Regions from separate parts of the Desulfobacter hydrogenophilus genome, predicted to be linked through region 2. Evidence: riboswitches for the same ligand, from Rfam matches in the RefSeq annotation. Region 2 holds a riboswitch; the other holds the start of a gene.
What was found. Region 2 has a riboswitch for cobalamin ahead of cobT (nicotinate-nucleotide--dimethylbenzimidazole phosphoribosyltransferase). Riboswitches for the same ligand answer to the same signal wherever they lie in the genome.

Region 1 (11,982 bases), 2.4 Mb from region 2:
GGCGTGATTTTTTCACGTCCACGCCAAGGGAAGCAGCAGCCCGGTCGCCCAGGGACATAAGATTCAAGTCCCTGCCAAAACACAGACACACCAAAACGCCGATGCTTACAAAGGAAAGAGAAAGCCCCACATCCATCCAGGTTTTGGCGGAAAAACTGCCCATGAGCCAGAAAATGATCACGGATACCCGTTCATCCGCCGCATATTTTAAGAAACTGATCCCGGCCGAAAGAATGGCGGCAACGATAATACCCGAAAGAATCAGGTTGTTGGATGAATACCCGCCGGCAGTGCCGCCGGACAGGTAGAGCACCACAGCCAAAGTGAGAAGCGCACCGGCAAAGGCGCACAGCCCCACACTTAACCCCTGAAAGTAACTCATGTTGAAAAAAAAGGCCACACAGGCCCCAAAGGCGGCACCGGCTGAAATGCCAAGGGTATAGGGATCAGCCAGGGGATTTCTCAAAATCCCCTGGAACACCACACCGGAAATGGAAAGCCCAGCGCCCACAATGGCGGCCGTCAAGATTCTGGGAAGGCGCACATCCCAGATAATGGCCGAAGCCAGCGCATCCACAGGGCCCCGGCCGCAAATCTTTTCCCAGATCACGGTCAACACCTGCACAAAGGGCAGGCGAACCACGCCCATTGCCGCAGACACAACAATGACCCCGCCCAGCAGCAAGCCAAGACCCATCAGCACCCGGGCGGGAGAACTTTTTATGCCTGTTACAGTCGGCATATAAAAATAGTTTCCTTTTAACTTCGATTAATTAAAGTGAGCCATTACCTTTGCTAACTGACCCACCCAAATGTCGGCAAACGCATCATATTCAGCAGTACCCTTAAGTACGGTCTGACAAGAGAATCCCGCCTTGGTAAGCTGGGACTTCCAGGAATCGTCTTCGTCGCCGGCCATATCATTTTTGGCATGGTCACCGGCGACAGACATAAAGGGCATGACCCAGACTTGTTTAACCTTTTTTGCCTTAAGCCAGGCAATGACATCCCCAAGTTCAGGATACCCTTCCACGGTGCCCATAATAATGTTGGGGTCTTTTTGCTGAAGCTGCCAGTTCATCGCAGAGTAATAAATATTTCCCGGATGGTGGGTGCCATGCCCCATGAGCACAACAGCTTCTTTTGCCTTACGCGCCTTGGGCAGCGTGGTAATGATCGCATCAACCGCTTTGCCAACCGTGTCCTGGGCACCCAGCATGGGAAAGCCTAAAATGAGCCTGTCAAAACCACCGGGCATGGCCCTGAAACCATTCACGGTCATGGTCAGCTCATGGTACTCTTCGCCTGGAATGGTGTGAAGGGACTGCACTGCCACATGGGTATATCCGTCATCCATCATTTTGGCCAGGGCCTGGGCCGGGGAAAGAAGAACCTCACCCTGTTTGGTCAGTTTATGCCGGATAATATGGGAAGTATAAGCCCACACCACATCAACGCCGGGAAACGCCTTTTTCACTTTTGCCTCAATGTTTTGAAAAGAAACCTTTGCAGACGCTTCACTGGTACCAAACGCCACCAGCAAAATGCCTTTTTTCATATCTCTTACTTCTTTGTGGGCATATGCATTTGCTGCACACAAAACCATGGTCAAAATAACTGCTGCGGAAATCAACTTTCTCATACCACTTCTCCTTATTATCCTGATGTTAAAAGAACGCAGGCAATCCATCCAGCACCTGCTCCGGGTTAAAAACAAAAACCGCCAGGAATATATTTGCCCAAACATTCCTGCCGCCATACTCCCCAAAGAAGCGATCCCGCATATAGGCCGGCCCCAAAAAACAAAACAGCCCTTCAAGCCTTTGATGACTTGAAGGGCTGCACCCAGTTTTCTTGGCCCTGTAATATTTATGTCTGCGTCAGCAGCTCCCTCCGCATAACGCACATCATCAGCTCAGGCAGGTCTTCTGGCTCCCGGATCATCCAAATACCTGCGCCTTCCCATACGCCTTGAAAAAAACGAACAGTGGCAATGTGCAGGTTTTGTCCCCGGTTACAGCGGCGGGACCGCTCCCGATTCTCACGGGATTCCCTGTTAGGCCCAAACGGGCACCTCAACACAAAATGTATGATTGCGTAATAAGATTCCCCTGTCAAGCGTACTTTGGGGAGAGGACAAGACAATCGCATGTAACTTGCCTGTGGTTTTGACCATGGGCCTTAGTTGCCCATACGAATTATAATCCTTTTTTAAAACGTTGACCCGGCTTTCTTCTTTCATAAATTTTTCCAGGTGTTCACTATACCCCGAGCAGATGATTATGGTTTGCCTTTTCATCCGTCTTCTTCGTTGTGTCAATGGGTACATATATTAATATGCTCCCATTGCCACGCCTTGAATACGAACGAAAATTCTAAATCATATTTTGGAATGTTTTATTCCGATCATGGGCTTAATTGATGTCTTTTGTTTTTCAAGTAATTCATTTACATTTTTTACTAAATCCGTCAGTAAAAGTGGCTTATCGAGAAATTTTGAAACCTTGAGGTCCTTTGCTTTCTCCTTGTTTAAATTTTCACTGTAACCGGAACAAATAATAATAGGTATGTCAGGACGAATTTCTAATATTTTTTGTGAAAGTTCAGTACCTATCATTTTGGGCATTGCCATATCAGTAATCACCAGATCGAAATCGTCTGGATTAACTTTGAATAAATTCAATGCTTCGGTACTGTCTTGGAGACCAGTTACACGATAGCCATTATTTTTAAGCGCTTGCACTCCCAATTTGACAATTGATTCTTCATCATCTACCAATAGAATATGTTCATTGCCGGCTTTCCTTGAAAGACGAATTGAATCCTTTTTTTCAATGTCAAAAGCTTGATCGGTAATCGGCAAGTAAATTTTAAAAATTGTTCCGGTTTTATGTCCGCTTTCAACACTTATCCCACCATTAAAATTTTGAACAATGCCATATACAACCGACAACCCCAGTCCGGAACCCTTTCCAACTTCTTTTGTGGTGACGTATGGTTCAAAAATTTTATCTTTTATACTTTCGGGAATACCAATGCCGTTATCTTTGACACTTAAACATAGGTATTCTCCTTTAGGCAGGTCGAATTCGTGGGGAGGATTGCGTTTTTCCAAACCAATAATTATCTCACCTTGATCTTCTGTTATTGCATGATAGGCGTTCGTACAAAGGTTTAAAAGGATTTCATGAATTTCAGAATCATCACACAAGACAGCGTCCTGATCATCATAAAGATCGCTCGTTAAATTAATATTCGCCGGAATAGTGGCTCTTAGCAATTTCAGTGTTTCTTTAATCACGGGCTGAAGGATTGTTGGCTTCAATTCCGGTTCCTTTTGCCTTGAAAAGTGGAGAATGCGTTTAACCAAATCTCCGGCACGTTTTGCACCATCCAAAATATCTGTTAAATTTTCCTGTACAGGATGATCTTTGGGTAGTTCATCCTGTGATAATTGGGTGAATCCAATAATGGGGTAAAGTATGTTATTAAAATCGTGTGCAATGCCCCCGGCCAATTGTCCGATCGATTCCATTTTTTGAGATTGCTGGTATTTTTTCTCCATTTCTTTGAGTTCTGTAATATCTGTAGCAATTTGAATCCTGACCAGTCTTCCATCTGTCCATTCTATTGCACGATCATGGTTGATATACCATTTGCCGGTTAAAGGATTTCTATCCTGCCATACACAAACATCATCCGGTCTACCATTTTCATCAACCAATTTATCATTGGTACAAAAAGAACAGGGTTGCGTTTCCCCTCTAAACACTTTCCAGCACGTTTCTCCAGTGAAATCCCTGCCAAAGCTGTTGACCATGTATTTATTCATAAATAATATTTCATATGTATCCATGTCAGCGACATAAATCGTGGCATCGATACTGTCTAAAACAGTCAAGAATCTCTCATGGGATGCTCTAAGTGCATCCTCCGCCTGTTTACGTTCGGTAATGTCCACAAGCGAACCGACGATGGCTGTAACTGAACCATTCTCAACTAATGGGGCCTCCCTAACTTCAACAATAATTTTCCTGCCGTTTTTATGCCGCATCTCAAGTTCATACGTGGGCTGTCGTTTTCCAGTTCGAATCGCTTCCTGGGTCAATTCAATTGCCTTTGCGTTCATGGGATGATCCGTAATTAAATCGGTCCAGAGGTTCCTTACTTCTTCCGGTTCATAGCCAAGGTACTGGCTGACTTGAGGACTGACGAATGTTGCTTTGTGATCTGATGTGTGTGAATAAAAAAGGTTGGTACTGTGTTCAATAATATTTTTCAACCTGGATTCGCTTATTTTCAGAGCGTTTTCGGCTTGCCTTCGTTCTTTAATTTCAAGCGTGAGTTTTTTGTTCCAATGGTAAAGTAACAATATGATTATGGTAAAGACGATGCTGAGTGTGCCGACCCATTTCAGAATAACAGTCCAGTTTATTTTTTGCTCAATCTGAACCGTGAACCATTTTTGTATGATGGCATCCACATCTTCTTTGGGAATTATGCTAATCGTTTTATCCATTATACTGACCAGTTCCGGCAACGCGTTGCCTACCAGATAACCATACGGTTCTGGAGGCATGTCGACAGGACCTAAAATTTTCAAAGAGGGATACTTGTGCAGGAGATGACCAACCATCAGCAGCCCCCCCATCAACGCATCTGCTTTTTTCGACACCACAGCGTCTATCGCTTCTTTGAATGAATTTACCGGATAGGTCTGAAGGGTGGGATACTCTTTTAATATTTTATTATAGATCTCTATCCCCTGAACGATTGCAATTGTTTTACCTTTCATCGCCGAAATTCCACTGACAACAGGCATATCGTTTCGGCCGACAACGACAAAACTAATTTTCATGCTCGATAAAGTATTCAACGTGACGTTCTCACTCCCTGAAATTTCAAAGCCGACGGACATGTCAATTGCGCCGTTCCGTAAAAGAGTGTACAGCTTTTTTGCCGGGATGGTAATAAAGTCAAATTTCAAACCGGAATAGGTACTGATCAGTTTAAGATGGTCTGGACTGATCCCTTTGAGGACACCATCTTCGTTATAGAAAAAAGGTGGAAAATCAGACGGAAACCCAACACGAATCTTTGGGTGATCTGAAATCCATGCCGTTTCAATATCGGTCAGCCGTATTTTGCCGGCATCGTTTCTGTAATATTGCTTTTCAGGATCAGATATCCAGCGTTTCTCAATCTCCGCAAGCTCACTATTGGAAATGGCGTTAAAACCATTGTCTACGATCCTAAGCAGTTGCGTATTCTGTTTCAAAACACCGGCATGAAATGTCCGGTTAAAAACCTGCGGGCTGAGCGTGAAATGTCCAGACATCCCAAAACGATTGATAATGGATGCCATGGCAGGGCCTTCTGCTAGAAAACAATCTGTTTTTTGGGATAACACAGACCGAATCATTGTTTCCCGGTTTGTAAATGGGACCACGACGGCTTCAGGATATCTTATTTTAATATATTCTTCTTGGAAGGAACCTTTTGTCACGCCGATTTTTATTCCTGACAATTTATCGCTGATGTCAATTTTAGTTGAATTGAAAGGATAAAAAAAATATGCGCCTACGCCGAAAAGGGGTTGGGAAAACGACATCCATTGTGACCGCGAATCACTGTGAAACAATCCCGAATGAATACGTGCCTGCCCGTTTTTCAGATAACTCAGCGTCTCTTTCCACTTGCCGGGAATAAAGACAATCTCTTTTCCGGTTTTCTTGGACCATAGTTTCCAGATATCGATGAAAAGCCCTGCGGGTTTACCATCAACATCCATCCGGGTCAGAGGTGCATAATCTGTATCAATAGCGATTGACAACGGCTCAGGAAAAGTCTGAAAGGTTTCAGCGAACGTATTTTCAGTCGCTTCAATTTGCAAACTCAGTATTAATAGGATTAATACAGTAAGAAATAAAATCCTGTATCGCATTTTACCGCTCCATAATTCATTCAATAGGGTTTTCGATAGGGTTTATGAAACCAAATTTAAACGATATTCTTAGACAATTTTTATCTTAAGGACCGCAGATTGGAAGCAATCCTTCATGATATGATTGAACTTTTTTCAGAAAACTATCAAACCACCAGAGATTATATCGACATTGAAACGCCAAAAATCAATTGTATTAGAGAATATCCTGACTGCCGCCTGGATGGCAAGGATGAATCTCAACTACGAAGGAACGGGTCTTAAATAACTTACTCATTTTGCTATATCCGGGAGCGCGGGCGTCCCGCCTGCAGTAAAGATGCGGGCGGCACACATAGCCTGTTCAGGCATCAGCAATCACGAAAGCTGCCGGGGTGCATCCTTGTTGAAAAAACTTTTAATTTTTGCAAAAAGCATTTTAATACCCCGCCATATTTTAGGCAGCAGCCATACAATCAAGCAAATAAAGCCAATCAGAAAAATCAAAAACAAAATGGGATTATGAAGCGCGATCAGAATGCCACCGATTACGGCCACATCTTCAAGCACCGAAGCGGCCCAGTTGGAAAAGGGTTCAGGAGACGCGTTGATCAATAGCCTGGAACCCGATTTCGTCAGATGGCTGCCCGTGGCAAGACCTCCGCCCAGAATTCCGGCAGCAAGGGCCAAAGAAGGATTGACATCACCCACAGCACCTGCGGCAATCATCACGCCGGCAGGAATCCGGATAAAGGTGTGAATGGCATCCCACCCCGTATCCACCCCGGGGGGTTTTATCTGCAAAAAATTCCACAAAATACATGAAACCGGACGCCCACAGCACCACAGGGTCGGATAATATTTCAAGATTCTGGGGCAGTACCAGATTGCCGGTGGCACCCAGAATGCCCAATATAAATACCGTGGCATACAAATTTATCCCGGCGGCCCATGCCGCCCCCATACTCAATGATATGGTTTTAATAATCTGATCAAAGGATTCCATGGTTTAAACGCCTTTCATCGGTAATCATTAATCCAAGCCCTTCTCCCTAACCTGGACAAGCCGGAACTAAAGAACGTCTACATTTAAGTCATAAGTGTATACTGGACCATGAAATATAACAATGTTGAATAACCAATCTTCGCGTTACCTCATGATACCCATTTTTGAATTGAATCGTCACTCTGTTTATTTCTCCAGGATAGTGGTAAATATTGGCGGTAACAATAACATCGAACCCTTAAAGGAGAATACAGGTAATGGCAGAGCACACAGCCCAATATGGATGGGATGCATCAATGGAAATTTCCCTTTATGATAAAATCCGGCAGGATATGAAAGCCGCCATGCTAAAAAAAGATACAGCTGTAAGGGATACCATGCGTCTTATTATGGGCGCGTTTCCTGAACTAACTGTTCCCATCACCCTTGAGAGCGGAAAAAAATCCACCCGAACAAAAACGCCGGAGGAAATCACGGATGAAGATATCCAGAACATCATCCGAAAATTTGTCAAATCTGAAAAAACCGTGCTGGAAATTAAAAAAGAGACCTCTTCTGATTATCTGTCACTTTTAGAATCTTATCTGCCCAAAATGGCGACCACAGAAGAGATTGAAGTCTGGATAAAAACCAATATAGATTTATCTACCATCAAAAGCCCCATGCAGGCCATGGGGAGTGTGATGAAACATTTTGGAAAACTTGCTGACGGCAACCAGGTCAAGGATATTCTCCAGGGAATGACCGCCAAAAAATAATGGTTCATGGATCATTCAACGTTAGATTATTACAATCAAAATGCCTTGAAAGTGGCTGAGAGATATGAATCTGCCGACGTCACACAACTGCATGACTTTCTTTCATCCAGCCTGAAACCAGGCGGCAGACTTCTGGAGCTTGGGTGCGGCTCCGGCAGGGATGCCGCCTTTATGGTCAGCCAGGGGTTCAAGGTACTTGCAACTGATGGCTCGGCATCAATGATTGAACAGGCAAAACAACATCACCCCGAACTTGCGGAGCATATGGTTCACTTAAAACTGCCGGATGGGCTGTTAAATGCGTTAGGAGTCTTTCACGGCATATACGCCGTTGCCGTTCTGATGCATCTATCCGTACAGGACATCGAAAGCACAATATCTACCGTTAATTCTCTTCTGACAGCAAAGGGGCGGTTTATATTTTCAGTCCCGGCCCGGCGGGATGATGTCATGACAAATGAGTTTGATTCTAAAGGGCGTCAATTCACAGCATTATCACCGGAGGGATGGACAGATTTATGCCTGAAATGCAACCTGCATATTGTCCGAACTATGATTTCCGAGGATGGCCTGGGACGAGACGGGGCATGGATGAACTGCCTGGCTGAAAAACCTTAAATTGATCTGGAATTGCTTCCTCTCGAACCACCGTCACCGATGGCCCGTTGCCATACCACTGCACCCTTCGCCTCCATCAGGCTGGGTCTAAAACTTGCCAAATGCATTGGAATTCTATACATTTAACTCACTTTTAAGAACATGTGCCGTACCCGGCACAGCACAAACAAAATGCAGTGAAGCGTTAACACACCCACTGATTTTAGGCGTTTTGCACCTTCATAACCTGCAGGACTATGCAGTGATCATTTCGTTGGCTTGAATAATAACATTTACCAGGAGGATAAAATGCTATTTATTACGAATCGGTTTCCAAGACAGAGCATTAGATCACGTAGAGGACGAAAGTTTGATTTTGATTTGGATAATAATGCTCCCAGTAATTCTGTCTTTTTTTGCGAAAAAACAGGTGAAGATTCCTATATAGAACTGGGGAGTATAAATTTTCTTTCTCAGCTCAAAGAAGCCCCCTATCGGCAAATTCTCATCTACATTCACGGTTTCTCAAACCTCCCCAAGAATGTCTTTAAAGCCGCAGAAGAGTTTCAAGGGTTATGCGATATAAAAAAAAAGAGAGAGATCTTGGTTGTTCCATTGATATGGCCCTGTGACAATAATTTGGGAATTGTTAAAGATTATTGGGATGATCAAAAAGCAGCTGATTCAAGCGCCTATTCGTTTTCCCGGATTTTAGAAAAATTTTTAGCTTGGCGAAGTTCGGAAAATTACAACCCTCAATCTGACCCTTGCTTCAAGAGGATTAATGTTCTGGCTCATTCAATGGGAAACAGAGTACTGAGAGAAACATTAGCCGCTTGGAATAGATACGACCTTTCTGATGGAGTACCACTAATTTTCCGCAGCACATTCCTGGTCGCTGCAGACATAGTTAATGAGTCACTTCACAAAAACGAGCGGGGTGAATTGATATGCCATTCGTCGCGAAATGTTATTGTATATCATGCGTCTGATGATTTAGCGCTCCGCGCTAGCAAGGCTTCAAATCTCAAAAATAAAATTGCATCTCGCCGTCTTGGACATACCGGTCCTGAAGATATGCAGATGACACCCGCAAATGTTTATTCCGTCGATTGTGATGACGTGAATAATGCTTATGACAAGCCAAAGGGGCATTCTTACTTCAGATCAGGAAGAAAGAGCGGACAGCCAGGATTAGTCTTTGACCACATTTTTGACACCTTGCAGTCAGGAAGAGTGTTCCCTGAAGATGAGTTTCGGCGTACGACAATAATTAAAGAAAAATAAATACCCGTCACGCTGAACTAGTGGCTTAGGGAATACAGTGTCATTTTGACATTACGACCCATATCTCGAAAACAGGTGAGGGGTTTCAAGTAAAATTGCAAGCCGAAGACAGACCAAAATTTCCACTTTTTCCAACAAGATAATTCACCGGATAAACCGGTGAATTATCTTGTTCACGGCAGTCTGGTTACGTGGAGCCTTATTAACTGCCTTCTTAGCCGGTATCGGATCTTACGAAAGCATTATACGCATTACCGGTCAAATTGTGGTAAAGCGGCTGAGCTCCAGAAAATGGATAGGGAACTGGGATCCCTACGCAAGAAAGAAATGTTTCTTTCCCTATTTCTCCTTTTAAATAACACCCAGACTCAACCCACACAAAAATTGAAAGATCTATGGAAGTTACACAGACTTTCATATAAACAGCCATAGGCTGACTTGGTCTATAAATACCGAGGCTCAACCCACAACAAAGCATGAAAGTAATTCAGTAACTTATTGGAACTTTCATATAAAAAAAACTACGGAATCCTTAGCGCAACTTTTTGTTCCGTTGGACTTCAACCCCCCTAATACAGCATTATTTTTGGTAACATGCCGTTGGAAATGGATAAACTACTCTTCAAAAATACGCCACCCGCCGCCCAGTGCCTTGTAGAGTCGAACAGCGTTCTGGCTTACCGTGCCTTCGCTTACGACGAGCTTTTCCTGGAAGCTGAGCAACGAACGCTGCGCATCAAGCACATTGTTGAAGTCGGAAAGGCCATTGCTGTATTGATCCTGGGCCAGCTCTTCCGCGGCACGTGCAGCTTCGACAGCGATCCTAAGCGAAGCGCGACGCTTTTTTTCCTTGCGGTAATCCATCAAAGTATCACGCACTTCCTGCACACCATTCAGGACCGCGGATTCATATGCATACAGGTACTGTTCCTGGACCGCTTCCTGAATTTTGATATTGTTACGGATAGAACCGGAGTAAAATATCGGCCAGCGAATTCCGGGTATAATGCTGTATTTCCCACTGTCTGACTCGAAAAGCGTAGACGATTCCAAAGACTCCAGCCCGATGGAGCCGGTCAGCGTAAATTTGGGATAAAGATCGGCCACGGCTACACCGATTCGCGCCGTCTGTGCGGCCAGCTCACGCTCGGCGCGTTGGACATCCGGGCGGCGGCGCAACAGGTCCGCCGGAATGCCCTCAAGCACCAGATCAGATTGCGGTATCCGGTCAATATTCGGAATTTGCAGACTGCCCGGCATCTCACCTGCCAATACCGAGAGGGCATTTCGGGCGCTCTCCAGCCCGGCCTCAAGGGAGGGGATTTCGGCCCGCGTGCTTTCGAGATTGTAACGCGCTTGTTGCACGGCCAGTCCATTGCCCAAGCCGATGTTAAACCTGTCGGCAAGGATCTCATAGGTATCCTGCTGAACTTCCAGGTTGGCCCGTGATACGGTCAGGCGGTGCTGGTAGGTGCGGACGCTGAGATAGGCGATGGCAGTCTCCGAGGCCACGCTGACCCGGACGTCATCCAGCCCGACCCCGATTGCTTCCCAATCCGCAACGGCTGCTTCAACGGACCGTCTGGTTCCGCCAAAAATATCGATTTCCCAGACGGCATCGAATGCGGTGCTGTAGAGGGTGGTGGAACCGGTGTCCGACAGACCGTTTGTCGAAGAATCGGAGCGATCGACACTGCCGCTTAGATCGACGGTCGGCCCATAGGCGGCCTTGGTCCGGGCCAGTTGGGCGCGGGCTTGACGGACCCGAGCCACGGCCATCTTGAGGTCATGGTTGTTGCTCAGCGCCCGTTGGACCATATCGGTCAGCACCGGATCGTCGAATTGATTCCACCATTCGGCCACATCCACCTCGAGATTCCGCGCATCGGGGATGTCCGGCAGACTGGGCCGCTGGTAGTCCGGCCCCACCGACATGCAACCGACCATCAGCATCGGCAATAACAACAGCAACATGGACAGGTGCTTCGCTGCGGAACGGTTACGGATGACGTACATCTTTTCCCGGAACGTCTGAAACAGCACAAAGAGTGCCGGGACCAGTACAATCCCAAACAAGGTGGCGGCCAGCATCCCGGAGAACACAGTGGTGCCGATGACCCGGCGGCTGGCAGAGCCGGCACCGCTTGCGAACACCATGGGCAATACACCAAGGATGAAGGTAAAGGCGGTCATCAATACCGCACGGAACCGCTGTTTTGCTCCATCGGCAGCCGCCTCAATGATCGAAAGGCCTCTTTCACGCCGGGCTTTGGAAAATTCAACGATAAGGATCGCGTTTTTACTGGCCAGGCCGACCAGCAAAATCACGCCGAGCTGGGCATAGATACTCAGCGGCAATTTGATGACCATCAGGCCTGCCAGGGCGCCAAGCACGGCTACCGCAGTTGAAA
Region 2 (11,982 bases):
GCTCATGATAAAAAATTTGGGACTGGTCATGGGCAGTGCCCTTGGCGCATTGCTGGTGTCAATGTCTGTGGTGCGTTTTGCGCTGCCCAAGCTGTCAAAGGTGATCAAGGGACCGTATCTGGATGCCACACTTCAGGACTCCCGTGCCGACTCCACGGAGGCCTTAGGTATTCGCGCCGGCGATGAGGGCATTTCCCTGACAACGTTGCGGCCTTCGGGCAAGGTCCGTATCAGGGATAGAAAAGTTGATGCCGTTACCCAGGGCGGTTTTATTGATCCCGGCACACCCGTCCGGGTGGCCCGGGTAACAGCGGGCCATGTAATTGTTGAAACGATTATGGAAAAGAGGGAAAAATGAACGCCTGGATCCTACCTTTGATTCTTCAGATCATGGGAATTTTTACCGTTGTTGCAGAAGTGTTTCTGCCGTCCCTGGGGCTTTTATCCATAACTGCTCTGGGACTTATCGGATACTCCCTTTTTCTTGTATTCAATGCCTTTCCCCTTTCGGTGTTTTATGCGGTCATAGGGGCAGATCTGATTCTACTTCCGGTGGCCTTTATTCTGGGATTTAAAGCGCTGGCGGTTTCTCCTTTGTCCCTAAAAAAAAAATTATCTGCATCCCAGGGTGTGGTTTCCCAGTCCCCGGATCTTAAAAATTACCTGGACTGCACCGGGCACAGCATCACAACCCTTCGCCCGTCCGGAACCGCTCTGATTGACGGTGTCCGTCTGGATGTGGTTACGGACGGAGAATTTATCGAGGCAGATACACCCTTAAGGGTCTGCAAGGTCACAGGGAATCAGGTGATCGTCCGCCGTGGGGAAAATGTTTGAATCTGTGGTCCTTAAAAGCTTTAAAACAATAACTTTAGAAAAAGGTGGTTTAACATGGAAATTATGTCCATTCTTCTAATCATTGCCGGCATCCTCGGCCTGGTGCTTGTTTACTTTGCATTTTCCTACCTTGGGCTTTGGGTCCAGGCCCTGGTGTCCGGTGCCCGGGTGGGGTTGTTCAACATTATTTTCATGCGGTTCAGAAAAGTGCCGCCTAAATTGATCGTGGAATCCAAGATCATGGCTGTGAAAGCCGGGATTGATATTGCCACAGACAGTCTTGAATCCCATTTCCTTGCCGGCGGCAATGTGTCCCGGGTGATCCAAGCACTGATTGCTGCGGACAAGGCCAATATTGATCTTCCCTTTAATCGGGCCGCTGCCATTGACCTTGCCGGCCGGGATGTGCTGGAAGCCGTACAGATGTCGGTTAACCCTAAAGTTATTGAAACGCCCATTGTGGCGGCCATGGCCAAGGACGGTATCCAACTCAAGGCTATTTCCAGGGTTACGGTGCGGGCCAATATTGATCGCCTGGTGGGCGGGGCCGGCGAAGAGACCATTCTGGCTCGTGTGGGCGAGGGCATTGTTACCACGATTGGTTCGGCTGTCACCCATAAACAGGTGCTGGAAAATCCGGATACCATTTCCAAAACCGTTTTAAGCAAGGGACTGGATGCAGGCACGGCCTACGAGATCCTCTCCATTGATATCGCTGACGTGGATGTGGGCAAAAATATTGGTGCTGAACTGGAAACCGACCGGGCCGAGGCAGACAAGAAGATTGCCCAGGCCAAGGCCGAGGAAAAACGGGCCATGGCTTTTGCCCAGGAACAGGAGATGAAGGCCCGGGTCCAGGAAATGCGGGCCAAGGTGGTGGAGGCCGAAGCCCAGGTACCCCTGGCCATGGCCGAGGCATTTAGAAGCGGCAATCTTGGGATTATGGACTATTATAAGATGCAGAATATCAGCGCCGACACCCGGATGAGGGATACCATTGCCACCCCTGATCAGCCTGAGGAACCTTTAAAATAACATCGAAAACAAGATCAGGATAACATTATGGACTTTGGTGATTTTATTACGTTGATCTTATTTCTGGTTTTTATTTTTGCGCCTTTTTTGAAAAGAAAAAAGAATGAAAAGGCGCAAAAACCAGACAAATCAAAACAGAGCGGATTTTCCCTTTTTGGAAAACTAAATGAGGTGCTTAAAGAGGCGGCCCGGGAAATGCATGCCCAGGCTGAGCAGGCCCGGAAAAAAGAGGCCTCCGGGCAGCGTAGACATCCCCGGGAGCTGAATGAGAACTCCTTTGAGCAAGGCCGGGAAGACGCCGTAAATCAGACCTTCTGGGATGAAATCGATGACAGGGACGATGTGGATTTTTATCCCGAGAACGCGGATGTCCAAGTCATCAAGCCGATTGAGTCTGTTAATGAAAACACTCTTTTTGTTTCCAGAAAAAAAGAACCCCACAGAAAAGCCGCCAAGATACCGGAAACAAGGGGGTCAAAATTTTTGAGGCACGATGCCATACAGACAAGTTGCCTTAGGGCTGGTCCAAGACGACTGCCCGCCCGGGCCCGGGGACTTCGGAAGGCCGTGATCTGGTCGGAGATCCTTGGAAAACCGGTTGCGTTAAAGGATTAGGATTCGTTCTGCCGGTATTGATGTTGAGCTTCATGCCGAAGATCATGATTCTCTATGCCCTGCCGGACAGCATCCAGTGCCTGAAAACCCTGGTATTCAAGCCTGGTTGGTGGTATAGCAAAATGAACGATATCACAATCAATACGGATGGCCTATGTCTGAAAAAAAGAAAATCTTGCTGGTGGAAGACCACCCCATTTTCAGGCTGGGCCTGGCGGAGTTGATTAATCAGGAAAGCGACTTAGCCGCATATGGCAGTGCCGGGGATGTTGAGCAGGCCATTGATGAAATAACTGATATATACCCGGACCTGATCATTGCGGATCTTTCCTTGAAGCAGTCTGACGGTCTTGATTTGGTCAAATATGTAAAACAGCATCACAGTCATATTCCCGTGCTGGTGCTTTCCATGCATGATGAATACCTTTATGCTCCCAGGGCCTTGTCTGCCGGAGCCCATGGCTACATCATGAAACAGGAAGCCGTGGAGTCCGTTGTTGAAGCCATTCATCTTCTGCTTGCCGGAAAAATTTATCTCAATGACAAAGTCAAAGAACATATTCTTTTGTCCATGGCCAATCCGCCGGAGGCGCAAGAAAAAAGCCCGTTTGACCGTTTAACCGACCGGGAGCTTCAGGTTTTCAAACTGATCGGCAGGGGTTTTTCAACCAGGGAAATTGCCGAGCGACTGTTTTTAAGTATCAAAACTATTGGTACCTACAGGGAACGTATTAAAAAAAAGCTTAATATTAAACATGCAAGCGAGTTGGTTCGCTGCGCAGTGCATTTTGAAAAAACAGGTCATATTGGTATTGTGGAGTAACGCCGATACGTTATTTTTTTTTCCGACGGCCTTTTTTCTTTTCCCACGCTTCATTTGCCAGGATCATTTCTCTGATATCTTTTGATGTTTCCGTGACCTCAACCGTAAATGCATATTCGTCCTTTGAAACGGTTATTTTTTCTATCTGTTTACCTAAAAAATTCTGGATTTGCGTTAACAGGTCCTTTTCCTGGCTGCTGCAAAATGATATGGCTTTTCCCTTGGATCGACCGCGACCGGTTCTGCCGACCCTGTGGACATACATTTCTTTTTGTTCTGGAAGGTCATAATTGACCACATAATCAACATTGGGGATATCAATGCCCCGGGCCGACACATCCGTGGCAATAAGTATCTTGTCATCACCTTGTTTGAAACGGGTCAAAACCGCCAGCCGCTGATCCTGATCTTTTTTACCATAAATGGTCAACGCGTCTATCTCTGCTCTTTCCAGGGCTTTGGCCACCCGTTCGGCCCGTACGGTGGTTCTGACAAAAACTAGGATTTTGCTTTCCGGGTTATCCCGGATGAATTTACGCAGAAAAAAGCGTTTATCGTCCATTTCCACAAAAATCACATAGTGGGATACATTTTTTGATACCGGATCTTCCGGCGAAATTTGGATGCGCACGGCAGAGGACCTGACCTGTGAATAGGCCAGCTTTTTAATGTTTTTGTCAATTGTAGCTGAAAAAAATAGGGTCTGGTGCCGTTGTTTTAAAAGTCGCTTGATACATTGGATATCATCAAAAAATCCTTTGGCCAGCATTTGATCCGCTTCGTCAAGGATTAAAATTTTAACCTGTCGGATATCAATGGCTTTCTGGCTGATCAGGTCAAACATACGGCCCGGGGTGGCAATGAGAATATCAACCCCTTTTATGAGTGTCTGAATCTGTTTATCCTGTTCAACCCCGCCGAAAACGGCAAAGGGTTTAACCTTTGTTTTGCGGCACAACCCCATAAAGACTTCATTTATCTGAACAGCAAGTTCCCTGGTGGGAACCATGATAATACTTTGGATGCCCGGTTTTTTTTTTGTTTTTTTTTCGTTCAAAACAGCATCTATAACAGGGACTGCAAACGCCACGGTTTTTCCGGTTCCCGTCTGTGCAATGGCCAGAACGTCTTCACCTTTTAATATGGAGGGAATGGCTTTGTACTGAATGTCTGTGGGCCTGATAAACCCCTGCGCTTCCAGGTTTTTTTTCAGGGTGCTGTTTATTGCATAGGTGTCAAATTTCATGTAGTTTTGCCTATCTTGGAGTTTACACTGGGTTGAAGCTATAAGATAACTGTTTAAGCCTAAAAAGAAAAGGGGCCGTATAAAAAATGAACAACGTTGTATACTTCAAACAGCCAAAGAAAATATGGACATTGCGAATCAAACTTTTTGGCGCGGATCCGGAATGGGCCCGGGTGATGGAAATTGACTGGCGGGCATCGTTTCTGGATCTGCACGAGCCCATTCAAGAGGCCGTAGATGGGGAAATTGGGTATTTCAGATCAATAAAACCCGGCACAAGGACAAACAAGCACAACCCGGCGTTTTTTATCCCAGGGTCATTGAGGCAAGGGGGGAGAACCCCGAACAGTACCCGGACTATGAGGACTGGGAAGAATAGTTTAGTAGGCTATGGTTTGGGCGAAAAGTTGCCCAGATGCAAGGCGCAGGAATATTTGCGACCGGAGCAACCTGGTCGGTTGTGAGGATTGCAAATTTTCTTGCAACGACGCAGGTGGGTGACTTTTTGTTCAACTATTTGTGGAAATGCCTACTTCATCAAAGGTCTTAATATCCGCAAGAATACGCGTGGCAAGGTCCAGAAGCTCCATGCACACAGCCGCACCGGTGCCTTCCCCGAGACGGAATTTAAAGTCGATTAAAGGTTCCAGACCCATGTGGTCCTGCATATATTTATGGCCGATTTCCACAGACTTGTGGGAGGCAAACAGGTAGTTTTTTGCTGCCGGGGCCAGTTCACAGGCAATCAGGGCGCCTGCCGTGGAGATCAGGCCGTCGCAGATCACCGGAATGCCTTTGGCGGCCGCACCGATCACCAGTCCTGCCAACCCGCCGATTTCAAGCCCCCCGACTTTAGCCAGCACATCAAGGGGATCCTTGGGATCAGGCTTGTTTATGTCCAGTCCCTTTTGGATCACAGCAATTTTTTGGGCAAGACCTTTATCGTCAACCCCTGAGCCCCGGCCGGTCAGACGTTCCACGGACAATCCTGAAAATGCCGCAATGATGGCAGTGGATGGGGTGGTATTTCCAATGCCCATATCCCCAGTGCCTAGAAGGTCAACAGGGGTTTGGGCGTGCAGTTCATTGACGATTTCAATGCCTGCTTCAATGGATTTAACCGCCTCTTCCCGAGTCATGGCAGGCCCTTTAGTAAAATTGTCTGTGCCGTGTCTTACTTTTTTATGAAAAATGGGGAGATCTGGGTCAAAATCGTAATTCACACCGATATCCGCGGCTTTCACCCGGGCTCCGGCATGTTTGCCCATGACGTTGACGGCTGCCCCGCCCCCGACGAAATTGAGCACCATCTGGGGGGTGACTTCTGCGGGGAAGGCGCTGACTCCTTCCTCGACCACGCCGTGGTCACCGGCGCAGGTGATGATCTGTTTGTTGGTTAAATGGACGTCAATGGTTCCTTTGATGGCGGCCAGACGGGCCCCGATCTCTTCCATCATTCCCAGGCTGCCGGGGGGCTTTGCCTGGTTCTGAAGGCGCTGTTTGGCCTTTGCGAACGCATTGTGATTAAGTTCAGGATTGATGGCCGAAAGGGTCTGTTCAAGCAGAGACATCGTTTTACCTCGCTAATTTGTCCTGCAGCAATCCATGGTCTTTTAGGCATGCAGGAACATGTTCCTGCAAAACCCTTTACCATCGCGTCCTGCATGACAAAAATCTTAAAGCACGTCTTCTGACTCAGGGGGGGTGGTGGCTTTTTTCCCCTAAGCCTTCCCAGAAAAGTTTTCCAGTGGCATGACAGGGTGAATGTGCCCCATTACAGCGGCGGGACCGTCACGGATTTGCACCGTGTTCCGTTTGCTAAAGATTTGACAACTCTTATTATGTTGCCGGGTACCGTAAACCTGTTTGCTATCAAGGTCAATCATTTTTCGTGTTCGAATACAGTAACTTTTTATCGATAGAACTGCCGGGTTATGCTATTCTTTTACCCGTTGAGTCATCAGGTAAAATGCGTGATGAATATTTTATTGCAAAGAACTATTGAATATTAACCAAAAAGGTTCGATACATTATGGAATTAAGACCACTAGGCATCGCAACAGAAATTATTCAGGAGATTGGGCTCAGTATTACATATAACTATGATGATCTGATTTTCATTGAGCACAATCCTTTTATTATCCAGTTTGATGATGAAAACTTAAAGAATCTAAACCTGTTTTTCAATATTGATTGTGAACAGGAGACCGCCGGAAAGCTGGAGGCCCAATTAAAAAATGCTGCATCCCAGAGGGGCTTTACCATTACCTTAAGCGGAAAGTTTGAGATGAAACAAAAAGAAAATACAGAAGAAATTGATATAAAATTTATCGAGTAGCAGTAAGGGGCATGGAAATTTTAAAATCCACAAATAGAGTGAAGGCAATTAAAATGGATGGGTTGTTTTTTTTGCGGACCTTAAAAAAATCGAATCATGAAAACATTTAAGCATCTCACCAATCCTGTTCTTTATTCAGGCCCCCAAGAGATCAACAGACTTGCCGGATTACTTGATCCGTCCACCCCGATTTTTTTTATTACCGGTGCCCATTTTGTAAACACCAATACCTGGCAAACGCTTGAATCCCAATTGCGTCGGGCCGGATGCAAGTTCCAAAGACAGACCGTGCATGGAGAGCCCGGCCCGGATATAGTTGATGACCTGACGGAACAGGCGGACAGGCTAAAGGCCGGTTGCGTGGTGGGCATTGGTGGGGGATCGGTTTTGGATGCAGGCAAATCGGTTGCGGCCATGCTTTGCCAGGAAGGTTCAGTCCAGGATTATCTGGAGGATGTGGGCACAAAAGACCCCAACGGAAAAACCGTTCCATTTATTGCTTTACCTACAACAGCTGGGACCGGCAGTGAAGCCACCAAAAATGCAGTGCTCAGCCGCCCAGGGCCGGATGGATTTAAAAAATCCTTCCGCCACGATGCCTTTATTCCCTCGACTGCCATCATTGACCCTGAACTGGCAATGGGATGCCCGCCTGAAACGACTCTTGCCTGTGCCCTGGATGCGTTCAGCCAGCTTCTGGAATCCCGTGTCTCCACAGCATCTACACCGCTCACCCAGGCGTTGAGCAGGCAGGGGCTTCGGCTGTTTACCCGGGGATCGCTGCTCTTTTCGGATAACCTGTACCAAAGCCGGGCGGAATTGTCTTTGCGATGGGATCTGGCCATGGCTGCGTATCTGTCCGGGGTTACCCTTGCTAATGCCGGGCTTGGCACAGTACACGGTATTGCAGGCCCTCTTGGCGCTTTTACCTGTGTGCCCCACGGGGTGGCGTGCGGTTGCCTTCTGCCCCGGATTTTTACCATATTGACCCAAGAGATGCAGGTGGAGGCCCTGGATGAAGTGGGTGCCTGGCTTTCCAGGGGTATCGACGCCATTCCCCAGCCCGATGATTTTAAGGTTGCCCTGGATCACATGAATTCCTGGGGTGAACAATTGCCTAAACTGCGTGACTATGGGGTGACGGAACATCATATTGATGCCGTCGTCGATGCCTCGGGCAATAAACATTTCCCCATTCAATTATCATCACAACAGATGCGGGATATTCTATTGGGATGCCTCTAATAGCCTTGACCTGGTACCCCTGCTGATATAGGGTTTCTTATTTTTATTGAAAGCAGGCCTTTTCATATGCACGCCACAGATAGGGATAAGGTAATTCCCCCCAAGACTTTTTTAAGCCTGCTTTTCAGCCTGGCGCTACCCATTTCTCTGCAATTTCTTTTGACCAGTTCCATGGCTGTGATAGACATACTCATGATCGGCCAGCTTCATGATGCGGCCGTGGCGGCTGTGGGCATTGCCAATCAGTTTGTTTTTATCTTTTTTGTTATCCAGTTCGGCATTCACTCAGGCATCGCCATCTTCACGGCCCAATACTGGGGCAAACAGGATGTTGCTCGGATCCACCAGTTGTCTGGTCTTGGGCTTCTGGCAGGATTTGTCATCGGTTCTGTGTTTGCCGGTGCTGCGTTGTTTTTTCCCGCAGCCGTGATTTCGGTATTTTCCAGTGATGCCGACGTGGTCCGTCTTGGGGCCGAATATCTTCGCATTGTGGGATTTGCCTTTGTTCCTTTTTGCGTAACCTTCTCCTTTATGACTAATATGCGGAGTATGGGGTTTGCCGGTGTTCCTTTGATCTCTTCATTTATAGCCGTGGTTGTAAATATTGTGCTCAACTACTGCCTGATTCTCGGCAACCTTGGCTTTCCCGCCATGGGTGTCACCGGTGCGGCCATTGGCACCTGCACGGCAAAATTGATTGAAACCGGCTTGTTAACGGCGATCATTTACCTGAAACCTTACCCCCTTGCTGCGTCAGTAAAAGAAATGCTGTCCTTCGATTTTGCCTTTGTCAAGCGGGTCACGGCCACTTGCTGGCCTGTGTTCCTCAATGAATTCTTCTGGGTCACAGGCGTGAGTATGTACAAACTGGTTTACGCCCGCATGGGCACTCAGTCCATTGCGGCAGTCAATATCGTGGCCACCTTTGAGGAATTTTTATTTGTTCCTTTTTTCGGCATTTTCCATGCTGGTTCCATTCTCATCGGTAACAGCATTGGGGCCAAAAGATACAATCGGGCGTTCGCCTATGGCAAATTCATGCTTTTGATCCAGCTTCCGATGGCCCTTGGCGCAGGGCTTGTGCTCATCCTGTGCAGACCTTTTATCCTGGGATTTTACAATATTTCCACGGCAGCTTATGAGAATGCCTACTACCTGATACTGACGACAGGTCTTATCTTTTGGGCAAAGACCACCAATTTTACAACGGTGGTATCTGTTTTCAGGGGCGGAGGCGACACAAAGTTCGGCTTTCTCATGGACCTGAGTTCAGTATGGTGCATTGGCGTGCCCATGGCGTTTATCGGTGCGTTTGTCTTTCATTGGCCCGTGTACGGTGTCATGGCCCTGATTGCCCTGGAAGAAATGTTCAAGCTGATTATCGGCTTGCCCCGATTTTTTTCAAAAAAATGGATTAAAAACCTTGTGGCAGATCCGGAAAAATAACCTGAACAAAACCCTTGAATGATCCGTCACAAAAGGAGGAAGAATTGAAATATATAGGCGCCCATGTGAGTGCTGCAGGCGGCGTTGAAAACGCGCCAATCAATGCCGAAAAAATCGGCGCATCCTGTTTTGCACTTTTTACAAAAAATCAGCGACAGTGGCAGGCCAAGCCCTTATCAGAAACAAACATCAATGAGTTTAAAGCAAACTGCAGCGCTTTGGGTTTCGGGCCCGGGCAGATTTTGGCCCACGACTCCTATCTCATAAACCTGGGCCATCCTGCACACGCCGCCTTGGAAAAATCAAGACTTGCGTTCGTAGATGAAATGCAGCGATGTTATCAGCTTGGCATTGCCATGCTCAATTTCCATCCGGGGTCAACGTTAAAAAAGATCAGCATGGATGACTGTCTGGCAACCATTGCCCAATCCATTAATTTTGCCCTTCAAAAGGTGCCGGACGTTATCGCCGTGATTGAAAACACTGCCGGCCAGGGGAGCAATGTGGGATTTGCCTTTGAACAGATAAACACCATTATTGACCGGGTGGAAGATCAATCCCGCATCGGGGTGTGTATTGACACCTGCCACGCTTTTGCTGCCGGTTATGACTTTGTCTCCCGGGAAGGTTATGAAAAAACCTGGGACCTGTTTGACGCAATTATCGGCTTTGAAAAATTAAAGGGCATGCACCTGAACGATGCCAAAAAGCAGATTAATTCCAGGGTGGACCGGCATGAAAGCATCGGAAAGGGACAACTTGGCCTTACCGCTTTCCAGCACATCATGGAAGACAAACGCCTGGATAATATTCCCATGATTCTGGAAACACCGGACAATAATATATGGGCCAAAGAAATTTCCCTGTTAAAATCGTTGATCAAGCCGTAAGCTGAATGAGGGAGTTTTCATGAGAATCTGGGACCTTCATCCAGGATACCTGAACCGCCAGAGTCTTTTAGGCGAACACCGGGAACTTCACGGTATGGTCTCCATTATTGTCAACGGCAAAAAAGGCTATTCCCGGCACCCGGAAACTTTGCGCTGGATGGATTTCGGCTGGGCGCTGAACAAACGCCACCAGTTGTTAGCCGCAGAAATGACGTTGCGGGGGTACAATGACAAATCCCCTGTGCACACCCGCAAAAATAAAGGCCGATGGCCTGACACATTTATTGATGAACCCTATCTCCAGATCCAGCTGCTCAGGGAAAAATACCGGGACAAGGAACCGGGACGCATTCCCTTACCCCAAAATGCCCAGCAGATGTGGCGTCAGCACAAGTACGCCGTCATGGCCCGGAGTGCCCTCCTGTACAAAAAAATCGGTGCAGACGTGGCCCGCATGGGTCCCCGGGATGATTTCAGTAGTCTGGCCCTTCTTCTGGTTGAAACGTTGAGAACCCGGCCATCCCAGGGCGGATTAAAAAATGCGCTGCAACATATGTGGGGGTATGTGTCGGACAGATATGAAAAATCGCGGGAGCCTTTGCACGCATGGCCCCTGACAGATCTGCTGGCCCGGATTCAGGATTTGACATTTAAACACAGCCAGCCGTATTTAATGGAATCCGTTGCGCTAAGCGAGTTCGCTGTGTGGATAAAGGACAATCGCATGTAAGGCCAGAGTGAACGATTGGGCCGTCAATAGGGGACAGCCCCCGTTTTGGTGGTCTGTCCCCATTTTTTATTGAAAAAAGGTATTTTCATATATTGAAACAGCCTGGTTCATGGCCGGGCTTGTTCAACAATCGGATAAGATCCTGGTTCGTTTCTCACACGATCTATCCTTATTTTTTAGGTTTCTGAATTATCAGTTATCTTTTCGATCCGAAAGTATCTCGCCAGTTAACGGATTAACCCTTAGTTCACGTTCCTCGTTATTTTTGTAGGCTTCAACCTCCCAAACCCCATCATCCATTGATATTTCTGTTATTGGAGCATAGCCCTGAGTTTCTAATGTTTGGATGATTTCAACTAGGGGCTTAGAATCTGCTGGTGGTCGTTCGCCGGCAAACACCTGGGAGATACCAAGTGCAGATAAGACAGCTACAGTAAAAAAGATCCCTGATGCTACTTTTTTCTTCATGGTGCTTTCCTCCATTTGAGAATTGAATGATTTATTACCAAGCGTAAGCTTAGCGCTATTTGGACTTGATTTTTGTACTGGTTTCAGGAAAAATAAGTACTTGTGCAGTTTTTTTTCAGGATAACTCCAAATCATTTCATTCCTATTTTTAGTATCAGAAAAAAACTGAATTGACAAATAAATTACTTATTATTGTAAATAGGGGGCAGACCCCGGTTTGTCAATTTTTGTCCTTGGTCTGCCGACTTTACCCGGACAAGCACGCCTGCCCAACATCATATAAAAAGGGCTGAAGAAACCGGCCGAATC

Region 1: another riboswitch for cobalamin. It lies ahead of EYB58_RS20085 (sirohydrochlorin cobaltochelatase); the one in region 2 lies ahead of cobT (nicotinate-nucleotide--dimethylbenzimidazole phosphoribosyltransferase).

What each region holds. Positions count from the first base shown of each region.
Region 1 is NZ_CP036313.1:4,510,304-4,522,285, forward strand. Features, by position in the region: gene EYB58_RS20080 (FecCD family ABC transporter permease) at 1-742, opposite strand, end outside; gene EYB58_RS20085 (sirohydrochlorin cobaltochelatase) at 770-1,642, opposite strand; cobalamin riboswitch at 1,902-2,093, opposite strand; gene EYB58_RS20090 (transporter substrate-binding domain-containing protein) at 2,381-5,944, opposite strand; gene EYB58_RS23375 (hypothetical protein) at 6,065-6,208, shown strand; gene EYB58_RS20095 (DUF4126 domain-containing protein) at 6,302-6,727, opposite strand; gene EYB58_RS24535 (DUF4126 domain-containing protein) at 6,627-6,929, opposite strand; gene EYB58_RS20100 (GatB/YqeY domain-containing protein) at 7,187-7,687, shown strand; gene EYB58_RS20105 (class I SAM-dependent methyltransferase) at 7,694-8,305, shown strand; gene EYB58_RS20110 (alpha/beta hydrolase) at 8,594-9,571, shown strand; gene EYB58_RS20115 (efflux RND transporter permease subunit) at 10,187-11,982, opposite strand, start outside.
Region 2 is NZ_CP036313.1:1,769,030-1,781,011, forward strand. Features, by position in the region: gene EYB58_RS07565 (NfeD family protein) at 1-358, shown strand, start outside; gene EYB58_RS07570 (NfeD family protein) at 355-837, shown strand; gene floA (flotillin-like protein FloA) at 892-1,872, shown strand; gene EYB58_RS07580 (hypothetical protein) at 1,900-2,487, shown strand; gene EYB58_RS07585 (response regulator transcription factor) at 2,642-3,310, shown strand; gene EYB58_RS07590 (DEAD/DEAH box helicase) at 3,321-4,556, opposite strand; gene EYB58_RS07595 (hypothetical protein) at 4,643-5,020, shown strand; gene cobT (nicotinate-nucleotide--dimethylbenzimidazole phosphoribosyltransferase) at 5,066-6,127, opposite strand; cobalamin riboswitch at 6,220-6,409, opposite strand; gene EYB58_RS07605 (hypothetical protein) at 6,589-6,894, shown strand; gene EYB58_RS07610 (iron-containing alcohol dehydrogenase) at 6,991-8,139, shown strand; gene EYB58_RS07615 (MATE family efflux transporter) at 8,206-9,585, shown strand; gene nfo (deoxyribonuclease IV) at 9,630-10,475, shown strand; gene EYB58_RS07625 (DUF1722 domain-containing protein) at 10,495-11,205, shown strand; gene EYB58_RS23475 (PepSY domain-containing protein) at 11,398-11,850, opposite strand.